DNA from 2 places in the Micromonospora sp. NPDC050695 genome. Region 2 is predicted to be linked to the other one. Evidence: riboswitches for the same ligand, from Rfam matches in the RefSeq annotation. Region 2 holds a riboswitch; the other holds the start of a gene.
What was found. Region 2 has a riboswitch for S-adenosylmethionine ahead of thrC (threonine synthase). Riboswitches for the same ligand answer to the same signal wherever they lie in the genome.

Region 1: linked by a shared signal. The riboswitch ahead of AB0H52_RS14390 (ABC transporter substrate-binding protein) and the one ahead of thrC (threonine synthase) in region 2 are both predicted to bind S-adenosylmethionine.

The regions. Positions count from the first base shown of each region.
Region 1 is NZ_JBFAHZ010000015.1:6,423-11,478, reverse strand. It holds gene AB0H52_RS14405 (hypothetical protein) at 1-343, shown strand, start outside; gene AB0H52_RS14400 (amino acid ABC transporter ATP-binding protein) at 354-1,085, opposite strand; gene AB0H52_RS14395 (amino acid ABC transporter permease) at 1,082-1,864, opposite strand; gene AB0H52_RS14390 (ABC transporter substrate-binding protein) at 1,904-2,773, opposite strand; SAM riboswitch class IV at 3,039-3,150, opposite strand; gene corA (magnesium/cobalt transporter CorA) at 3,346-4,476, shown strand; gene AB0H52_RS14380 (hypothetical protein) at 4,493-4,684, opposite strand; gene AB0H52_RS14375 (MFS transporter) at 4,913-5,056, shown strand, end outside.
Region 2 is NZ_JBFAHZ010000011.1:2,861-7,916, reverse strand. It holds gene AB0H52_RS11005 (GNAT family N-acetyltransferase) at 6-1,025, opposite strand; gene thrC (threonine synthase) at 1,339-2,625, opposite strand; SAM riboswitch class I at 2,637-2,772, opposite strand; gene AB0H52_RS10995 (EamA family transporter) at 2,799-3,098, opposite strand; partial or broken gene AB0H52_RS10990 (DoxX family protein) at 3,406-3,755, opposite strand; gene AB0H52_RS10985 (hypothetical protein) at 3,661-3,975, shown strand; gene AB0H52_RS10980 (DEAD/DEAH box helicase family protein) at 4,123-5,056, opposite strand, start outside.

The DNA of each region.
Region 1 (5,056 bases), on a different contig from region 2:
GGGCCGGCACGTCGCGGCCGCACCGGAGCGCGACAGCGCCTACTGGGAGTCCGAGGCGGCGTTGCACGTCTTCGAGTTCACCCTGCTGGAACGGGTCGCCGGTCGGCACTACCAGGACGCGGTGGCCGCCTACGTGCAGGCGCTGCGCCGGGAGGGTGACCTGCTGGCGCGTCCGCACAAGGTGCTCGACCGGCGGCGACGCAAGGCCCTGTCGACGGCGTTCGGCGGGCTGGACGACGAGGAACTGCACCTGTGGGCGTCGGTCGCCTACCGCAACGCCATCCTCGTGCTGCTCGGCGATCCGACGGCGTTCGCCGCGCACCTGCGCCGCCAGGCCGGCTGAGCCGCCGCGCTCAGAGCACCTGCGCGAGGAACCGACGCAGCCGGGGATGCTCGGCCCGCTCGAAGATCGCCTCGGGCGGGCCGGCCTCCAGGACCACACCCCGGTCCATGAAGGCCACGGTGTCGGCGACCCGCCGGGCGAACCCCATCTCGTGGGTCACCACCACCATGGTCATCCCGGCGGCGGACAGGTCGGCCATCACCGCGAGCACCCCCTTGACCAGCTCGGGGTCGAGCGCCGAGGTGGCCTCGTCGAAGAGCATCACCTCGGGCTTCAGCGCCAATGCACGGGCGATCGCCACGCGCTGCTGCTGGCCGCCGGAGAGCTGGGCCGGCCGGGAGTTCGCCTTGCCGGCCAGCCCCACCAGCTCCAACTGGGCGCGGGCGAGGGCGTCCGCCTCGTCCTCGCCGAGCTTGCGCAGCCGGCGCAGCGCCAGGGTGACGTTGCGCAGCACGGTCATGTGCGGAAACAGGTTGAACTGCTGGAACACCATGCCGATCCGCTGCCGCAGCGCGTCCGGGTCGTCGCCCAGCACGCTGCGCCCGTCCAGCAGCACGTCGCCGCGATCGGGCTCGATCAGGCGGTTGAGGGTACGCAGCAGAGTGGACTTGCCCGACCCGGACGGCCCGATCACGCAGGCCGTCGCACCGCGCCGCACGGTGAGGTCGACGCCGCGCAGCACCCGGTTCGGCCCGAAGGCGAGGTGTACGTCCCGAGCCTCCAGGCTGACGGAGGTGGTCATCGCCGGTCTCCTTCCGGGGCGCCGGCCAGCGCCGGGTCGGTGTCGTCCTCGTCCTCGTCGGCGGGCGCGGTGGCCGGCCGGCCGTGGCGCAGCCGCCCGTCGATCCAGTTGACGACGTGCGTCAGCGGCACGGTCAGGGCCAGGTAGAAGAGCCCGGCCAGCAGCAGCGCGGACTCGTTGCCGGTGGTGGCCGCGTAGTCCTGCCCGATCCGGAACAGCTCCCGCTGGCTGGCCACCAGGCCGAGGAAGTAGACCAGGCTGGAGTCCTTGATCAATGCGATGAGCTGGTTCACCCAGGCCGGCAGCACCCGCCGGACACCCTGCGGGATGATCACCAGCCGCATCGCGTCGGACCAGGAGAAACCGAGGGCGCGGGCACCCTCCAGTTGCGCGGCCTCCACCGACTGGATGCCGGAGCGGAAGATCTCCCCGATGTACGCGGCCGCGATCAACGACAGCGCCAGGATGCCCAGCGGGTACGGGTCCGGCCCCCAGACCTGCATGCCCAGCGGTGCCAGCCCGACGCCGATCAGCAGGATCGTCGCCGCGGCCGGCAGGCCCCGGAACACGTCGGTGTAGACCCGGGCCGGCCAGCGCAGCCACCGGCTGCGGGAGATGCCGGCGACGGCCAGCAGCAGGCCCAGCACCGAGCCGAGCAGGGCGGCGGAGACCGCCAGGATCAGCGTGTTCGGCAACCCGACGGTCAGCATCTCGGGCAGCGCCTCACGCATGGCGTCGACGTCGAAGAACGTCTCCCACAGGGTGCTCAACGGATCCATCGGTCGCCTCTCCTACCGCCCCGCTCGCTCGTCACCGGTTCAGGAGGCGGCCGACGCGGACGCCGACGTCGTGGGCGCCGCAACGGTGCCGCTGCCCGGCTTGAAGTCCGCCGGGATCGGCCGACCCGGGTAGTACTGCGCCTGCAACCGGCTCCAGGTGCCGTCCGCGATCACCTCGTCGAGGCCCTTGTTGAGCGCCTCGCGCAGCTTGTCGCTGCCCTTGGCCACGGCGTACGCGGTCGGTGCCGGGCTGAGCTGCTTGGCCGCAACAGTGATCTTGCCGCTGCTGTCGGCGGCCGACTTCTCGCCGATCTCCGCGGGGGCGATCCACGCGTCGGCGGTGCCCGCCTTGAGCTGGTTGATCGCGCCGTTGTAGTCCGGCACCCGCACCGGGTTGAGCTGCTTGCCGGTGGCGTAGTCGTCCTGGACGGTGCCCTGGACCACCACGACCCGCTTGCCGGCGAGCTGGTCGAAGCCGGTGATCGGCGAACCGGCGGGGACGTCCAGGCCGAAGTAGCCGAAGTCGTAGCCGTTGCCGAAGTCGACGGTCTTCTTGCGTGCCTCGGTGATGGTGATCGAGGAGCTGCCCACGTCGAACTTGTGGTTGTTGACCTGGGACAGCAGCGCGGAGAAGTCGGTGCCGACGAACTCGACCTTGAGACCGAGCTTGTTGGCCACCGCGGTCAGCAGGTCGTTGTCGAAGCCGGTGAACTTACCGTCCTTGAGGTACACGTTCGGCGGGGCGTCGGTCAGCGTGCCGGCCCGCAGCACGCCCGGCTGGGCCAGGCCGTACGGGTTGGCGGCCTCGTCGGTCGAGGCGTCGTCGCCGCAGGCGGTCAGCGCCGTGGCGGCCAGGATGGTGGCCGCGCCCAGGGCGGCGGCACGGGTCAGGGCAGGAAGGAATCGCACAGGTGTCTCCGAAGGGGTACGCAACGGCGGGCACGGACGCGCGCCGTTGACGGTGCGCCCGGTGGGCGTACCGCTGGAAAATGGGTGCGGGAAGAGGGACGCGCTAGTGCGCGGTGCGGCGACGACACGCCGCGCTGCACATTCGCATCATGTCCACGTGCCGACGCCGGGTCAGTGCCGGCGAGCGCCGGTCGACGCGGTCGTCCGCTGGGGTGGAGCTGAGGATGCGCATACGGTCTCCCGGGTCTGTGCTGACCTGGGTGCCAGGCCACGCTTGCACCGACGTCCTGCCGGTGCCTGGTCTTCACCCGGGGCACCCCACCGCGGAGGAGGGTTGCCGGCCAGCGAGCCGGGGCTTCGCGCTGGCGCTCATGACCTGCGCCGAGGCTAGCAGCCGCGACCGGTGCATCGTCCAGTCGTTATGACCACGCTCACCGTCCGCGACGGGCGGACCGCCAGGTCGGGTTTCGCCTCGGGGGCAGGGGGGATGCAGCGCCTCCGGCGCCCCGCACCGACCTGTCCGGTCGGGTCGGCAGGCCGCCGGGCGGGACGTCACCGGGGAGGGGCGGGTCATGGCCGGCAACCGTCGCTTCCGCCCCGGTGGTGGTTTCGGCCGCCAGCTCGACGTCCACGAGACCCGCGTCGGCGTACCGCCACCGGCCGAGCCGGCCGCCCCACCCTCCGGTGGCATGGCGGACAGCGCCGTCTACATCCGAGGGCACCGGTTCGCGTCGCCGTCCGGCCTCGCCGAGACGTACCGCTGCCTGCAGGAGCAGGAGCAGGACGGTGCGATGGCGTGGATCGGCCTGTACCGGCCGGACATCGACCAGATCACCTCACTGGCCCGGGAGTTCCGGCTGCACGACCTGGCGGTCGAGGACGCGATCAACGCCCATCAGCGGCCCAAGCTGGAACGGTACGGCGACACCCTGTTCGTGGTGCTGCGCGCCGCCCGCTACGACGACCTGCGGGAGGAGGTCGAGTTCTCCGAGCTGCACCTGTTCATCGGGTCGGGATTCGTGGTCACCGTCCGGCACGGCGAGGCCCCGGACCTGGCCGCCGTGCGGCGGCGGATGGAAACCGACGCGCCGATGCTCGCCCGCGGCCCGGAGGCCGTCCTGTACGCGATCCTCGACCAGGTGGTCGACGGGTACGCGCCGGTGGTGGCCGGTCTGGAGAACGACATCGACGAGATCGAGACCCAGGTGTTCGGCGGTGACCCGAACGCCAGCCGGCGCATCTACGGGCTCAGCCGGGAGGTCATCCAGTTCCAGCGTGCCGCCCGCCCGCTGCTCACCGTGCTCGGCGCACTGGCCGACGGCGCCGGCAGTTCCGACGAGGAACTGCGCCGCTACCTGCGGGACGTGACCGATCACCTCACCCAGGTGGTGGAACGGGTGGACGGTTTCCGGCACCTGTTGCAGAACATCCTCACCGTCAACGCCACCCTCGTCTCACAGCAGCAGAACGAGGAGATGCGCAGCCTCACCGCGGCCAGCTACGCGCAGAACGAGGAGCTGAAGAAGGTCTCCTCCTGGGCCGCGATCCTGTTCGCTCCCACCCTCATCGGCACCGTGTACGGGATGAACTTCGTCCACATGCCGGAGCTGAACTGGCGCTTCGGGTACCTGTTCGCGCTGCTGCTCATGGTGCTGGTCTGCGGCACCCTCTACCTGGTCTTCAAGCGGCGCGGCTGGCTCTGACCCCGGGAGGCGGTGCTCACTCGATGCCGCGCAGGATGTGCCGCTCGTCATCACTGTCGTCGTCGCCCGCCCCGATCCGGCCGAGCAGCACGGCAGCGGCCCAGATCGTCAGTGGCGTGGCCGCCCCGGTCATGCCGCCCCCGGTCCGGTCGTCCCGGGTCTGGCTCCGCTCCGTGCGCGGTGGCCTGCGCTGAGCCTGCATGGGCACTGCCTCTCGTCGTCGAAGCCGCCGCGGGCGGCGCGGTGTGTGCGCCCGCGCCACCGGCCGGGTCACCCCACGCGCGAGCAGGTCACCACCGGTACGGCATCCATGTCGAACCATCCCACGCGCGGCCGCATCCGCACCGCTTGTTTTCGGTTTCCCGACTGTCGCCCGCCAAACCGGACATCACGCCCCGATGTTGGTTCGCGGGCCGGGCCGGGTAGCAGCGCAGGGGTGAGCAGCTCTCTCGACACGGTCGCGCCGGCCGTTCGCGGACGCCGAGCGTTACCCCACTACCTCGTCGCGGCGACGCTCGCACGGGGTGCCGACGCCGGTGCCGCGGTGGGGGTGATCCTGCTGGCCACCCTCCCGGAGGTC
Region 2 (5,056 bases):
TCCCGTCAGAGGGTGAGCTGCCAGTCGGTCCAGGCGTCCACCGGGCGGAAGCCGAGCTGCTCGTTGATCGCCACCATGTAGCTGTTGCTGGCCGCGTTGAAGGTGTCGATCACCCGTACCGCCGGCTCGTGGGTGAGCAGGTGGTGCAGGTTCTCCGCCTTGGCGATGAGGCCGAGCCGGTGCCCACGGTGAGCCGGGTCGACGATGGTGATCTGCTGGAACGCGTGCCAGTCGGCGGAGGCGCCCACGTCGAGCAGGGTCCAGGCGACCAGCCGGCCGGACGCCTCGTGTCGCATTGCGAGGTGGTAGCGCCGCCGGCCCTTGGCGTCCAGGGCGCGCTCGTTGCCGCGGATGCGCTCGGCGTCCACCTGCTCCGGCTCCCACTGCACGTCCCCCATGGGGGCGTCCATCAGCAGCCGGCCGTCCAGGTAGGCGATGTCCGCCACGTACTCCGGTGGGGTCGTCCCCTGCCAGCAGACCGACCGGTAGCCCTCGGCTCGCGGTCGGGCCTCGGCGAGCGCCGCCCGCAGCGCGACCCGATCGATCTCTGCGACGTCGAGCCGGCGACGCACCTCGGCGAGGGCGGGCCGGGCGCCGGTGGTCGCGGCGAACGAGTCGCCCGCCACGCTTCGAGCCGGCCCGCCGGGCAGCGCGGAGACGGCCATCCCGACGACCCGCTTGCGGCCGTGCTCGCGCAGCAGGCGCACCCCGTACTCGTGCAACGCCCGACCGACGCCCCGCCGCCGCAGCTCGGGATGCACCACAAGCTCGGCGGTGGCGTTGTCGGTGTTGTCCAGGTGCGGCAGGTCCAGTTGGAGGTAGCCGGCCGGTACGCCGTCCAGCCGGGCCAGCGCCCAGAGCGATCGTGCGCCGGGTGCCGGCGTGTGGAACATCGCGTCGAAGCGCCGCCGGCAGAAGGGCGGGAAGTCCGGCAGGTCGACGTCGTTGGCGGCGGCCCCGATCCGGTACGCCTCGTCGACCGCGGCCCGGTCGGCTCCATCGAACGACACGATCGTGATGCTCATGCCGATGAGCCTGCACCCCGCAAAAGCGATCGGGCCAGCGAATTAATTCGCTGGCCCGATCGGACGTGGTCGGGAGGGACACTCGCACAACGCCTCCGGCGTTGGGTCGCAAGAACTTCAAAATTCTCCGGCGAAATGCCCTCCCGCACGGAGCATCTTGCGCCGTCCGGTTCCTGCCGTCAAGTCCATAGCGGTGGGTTTTCCACACTCACAGCGAAAAGCCAGTTACCCGGCGGATCGGCCCGATCCCCCGACCGGGCGATCCGCCATCCCCCGCCAGGCCACCCCGCCACGTCCCGTCCCGGCCGAGGGGTCAGCCGAGGAGGCCGGCGTCCCGGGCGGCGCGCAGGGAGGGCTTGATGTGGTGGGTCGGGCCGACCTGACCCGCCACCGCATCGATGGTCTTCAGGCCCTCGCCGGTGTTGAAGACGACGGTCTCGGCCGTCGGGTCGAGCCGACCGGACTCGACCAGCTTGCGCAGCACCGCCACGGTGACCCCACCGGCGGTCTCGGCGAAGACACCGGCGGTGCGGGCCAGATCGCGGATGCCGGCGCGGATCTCGTCGTCGTCGGCGTACTCCATCCAGCCGCCGGTGCGGCGGACCGCCTCCAGGGCGTAGAGGCCGGCGGCCGGGTCGCCGATGTTGAGCGACTTGGCGATGCCGGTGGGCTTGACCGGGGTGATCGTGTCGGTGTCGGCGTGCAGCGCGGTCGCGATCGGGTTGCAGCCGGCGGACTGGGCGCCGAAGACCTTCCAGCCGCCGGCCGGGGCCTCGACCAGGCCGATCTCGACCAGCTCGGAGAACGCCTTGTCAATCTTGGTGAGCAGTTCGCCGCTGGCCATCGGGATGACCACCTGGGCGGGGATCCGCCAGCCGAGCTGCTCGGCCACCTCGTAGCCGAGGGTCTTGGAGCCCTCCGCGTAGTACGGCCGGACGTTGACGTTGACGAACGCGGTGTCCTCGAATTCGTCGGTCTCCACCAGTTCGCCACAGAGCCGGTTGACATCGTCGTACGAGCCGTCGATGGCGACCAGCTCGCCGCCGTAGACGGCGGTGGTGATGACCTTGCCCTGTTCCAGGTCGCTGGGGATGAAGACCACCGAGGGCACCCCGGCGCGGGCGCCGTGCGCGGCCACCGAGTTCGCCAGGTTGCCGGTCGAGGCGCAGGCGAACCGGGTGAAGCCGAGCGCCTTCGCGGCGGTGAGCGCCACCGAGACGACCCGGTCCTTGAACGAGTGGGTCGGGTTGGCGCTGTCGTCCTTGACCCAGAGCGGTGCGGTGATGCCCAGTTCGGCGGCGAGGTGCGGGGCCGCCACCAGCGGGGTGAGCCCCGGGTCGAGGGTGACCCGGGTGGCCGGGTCCTGGCCGGCGGGCAGCAGCGCGGCGTACCGCCAGATGTTCTTCGGGCCGGCCTCGATCTGTTCGCGGGTGACGGTGGCCAGGGCGGCGGTGTCGTAGTCGACCTCGAGGGGGCCGAAACACTCGTAGCAGGCGTGCTGGGCGGCGAGCGGGTAGCGGGCCGAACAGGCGCGACAGACCAGGGCGCGGGCGGGGCTGGCGGAGGTGTCGATGCCGGGGGCGGCGAGCGTCGACGTCATGTCGAGGAGTCCTCTCATCTTTCCCCGCATCGCACGGTGCGGCGGGGACGGAATTGGCACCTGCCCCGCGGGTCGCTCAGCGGTGAGCGCGCGGGGTGGTTGCCGGGGCGTCGTCGGGCCGTATCCCTCAGCCCCTCTGGATGAGGTATGCAGTTGTGCGGTCGAGTCTAGGGTCAGCGGGCGCTCACCGCCACCGGGTCGACCACCGCGACCGGGTCGGTGACCGCGACCGGTTGCGGCAGGGCCGATGACCGGTTCCGGGCCGCCCGTGGCCTGGTGGCGAGGTTCGCGGCGATCAGGGCGGCGATCGTGATCGCGGCGCCGACCAGCTCGATCGGGTCCGGCCGGTAGCCGCGGGCGATCTGCACGGCGAACGTGGTCACCGGGACCAGGTTCATGAACAGGGCCGCGTTGGCGGCGCCGAGCCGCTGCACACCGGTGTTCCAGGCCAGGACCGCGATCACGGCGCCCACCGCCGAGCACGGCGAGTAGTGGGTAGGCAGCGGAGGTGGACAAGCTCTACCCCGGCCTGCTGGACGCGGTCCTCAGACCTGGCCTGCCGGCCTGACGCGGCACCGGCCCCGGCTCGCCGGACCTGGGCGGTTGCTACTGCTGCCGTTGATGAACGGACGCGCCCCGCGCGGTCGGGGTGCGGGACCTGCCGGGCGGACGCTGTGGAGTTGATGCGGTCAACGAATCACCCGGCACGGTGGCGGCCGACCCGAGCGCGCCGCCGGAGCCGCCTCGTCGAGGCTCCGGCGACGCGCGGCACGGGTGCGGTCAGACGGACACCGGCGCAGGTTCGGCCACCGGTGCCGACGGGGCCTCGGCGCGACGCCGGACGAGCAGCGTGTCGAGCGCCCAGGCGCCCGGGCCGAGTGCCGCGATCAGCAGGAACGACCAGCAGAAGAGCGCCGCCAGTTCACCGCCGTTGCGCAGTGGCAGCAGGGCGTCCGGCTGATGGACGACGAAGTAGGCGTACGCCATCGAGCCGGATGCGACGAGGGCGGCGGGTCGGGTGAAGAGCCCGGCCAGGTGCCGAGCGGTACCGCCTTGCCGGTCATCGGGTTGCCGCCGAACAACCCGAAGACCGAGGAGAGGCCGTGCAACGCGAACAGCAGGCCGATCACGATGCGGAACAGGGACAGGGTCGGCCCGCCGAGCCGAGAGACGTTCATGGAGACCTCCATGGATAGTGATCGATACCTATCAATGGTGAGGCATGAAGACATCGAAGTTCACAAGTTCATTGCTGGTGGGAAAATCCCCGGTAGAAACATGGCCAGCGACTGCGTCCACGGCGACGGACGGACGCTCGACACCCACGCCCTCAGCCGCGCCTACGCATGAACCCGACCCGCGCGCCCCGCCGGGTCAGCGCTCCGCCGTGGGAGCGCTCCCGAGGCCGGCAATACCGCCTGTCGAGCGGCCCGTACAGCCTGTGGAGTTGCCCCAGGCATGGGGCGTCGGTCGACCCGCGACAGAGCTCCCGCGCTGCTACGCCACCTCGCTGACCGGCGTGGCGTTGTTCTTGATCGAGCGGAGGATCGAGACCAAACGATCGGCGTCGGGGTTGGAGAAGAGCGCTTCGGGACCACGCGGGGCAACACCGTTGAACGGGGACTCGTAGAGGCGTCCCGGCTCCATCACACCGTTCACGGTCAGGTCATTGACGATCAGGTTGATGAAGTCGAGCTGGGCGGCGTTGAGGGTCCGGTCGACAAGGAACTCGCTGAACGCGTCCCGGGCCGCCTCGCGGTCCAACCCGACCAGTGAACGGATGAACAGGCCGAGCCCTTCGGAGGATCGCCGTGCCTGGTCGATGTCCTGCTTGTCGCCGACGCCGCTCTCGCCGAGCATCCGTTCCAGCTCGGCGAGGTCGGTGCCGGAGAGTTGGCGGTTGCGGCGCAACTTCTGCACGGCCAGGTGATCCTCGTGGGTACGCAGGTAGACGCGCATCTTCGCGCGGAAGCGTTCCAGGTCGGTGCCGACGGTCACCCCACTGAACGGCACCTCGACCTCCTGGTCGATCTCGTCGGCGAAGTTGGTGAAGACGAGGGTGCGACGCGCCTTCGGCACCAGCCGGACCAGGTCGCGCATCCGGCGCCGAGCCAGCTCAAGCATGGGCAGCGTGACGTCCTGCCACCACTCGTCACCGGCCACCTCGTCGAGCAGTTGGGCCCGTTGCTGGATCATCGGGATGGTGGTCTGCTCCAGCAGCGCCGAGGCGATCTCCTGGACCTCGGTGCGGTGCCGGTTGAACCGACTGTCGGGCACCAGCAGGCCGAGCTGCATGCGCAGGATCAACAGGTCGAAGCGCTTGGCCTCCTCGCCGTCGTCGCGGACTTCGCTGGGCAGGCCGGCGAGGCTACCGACGAGCTGCACTGACGCTTCGGGCGACAGCCGGTGCCAGTTGGCGATGTCGATGTAG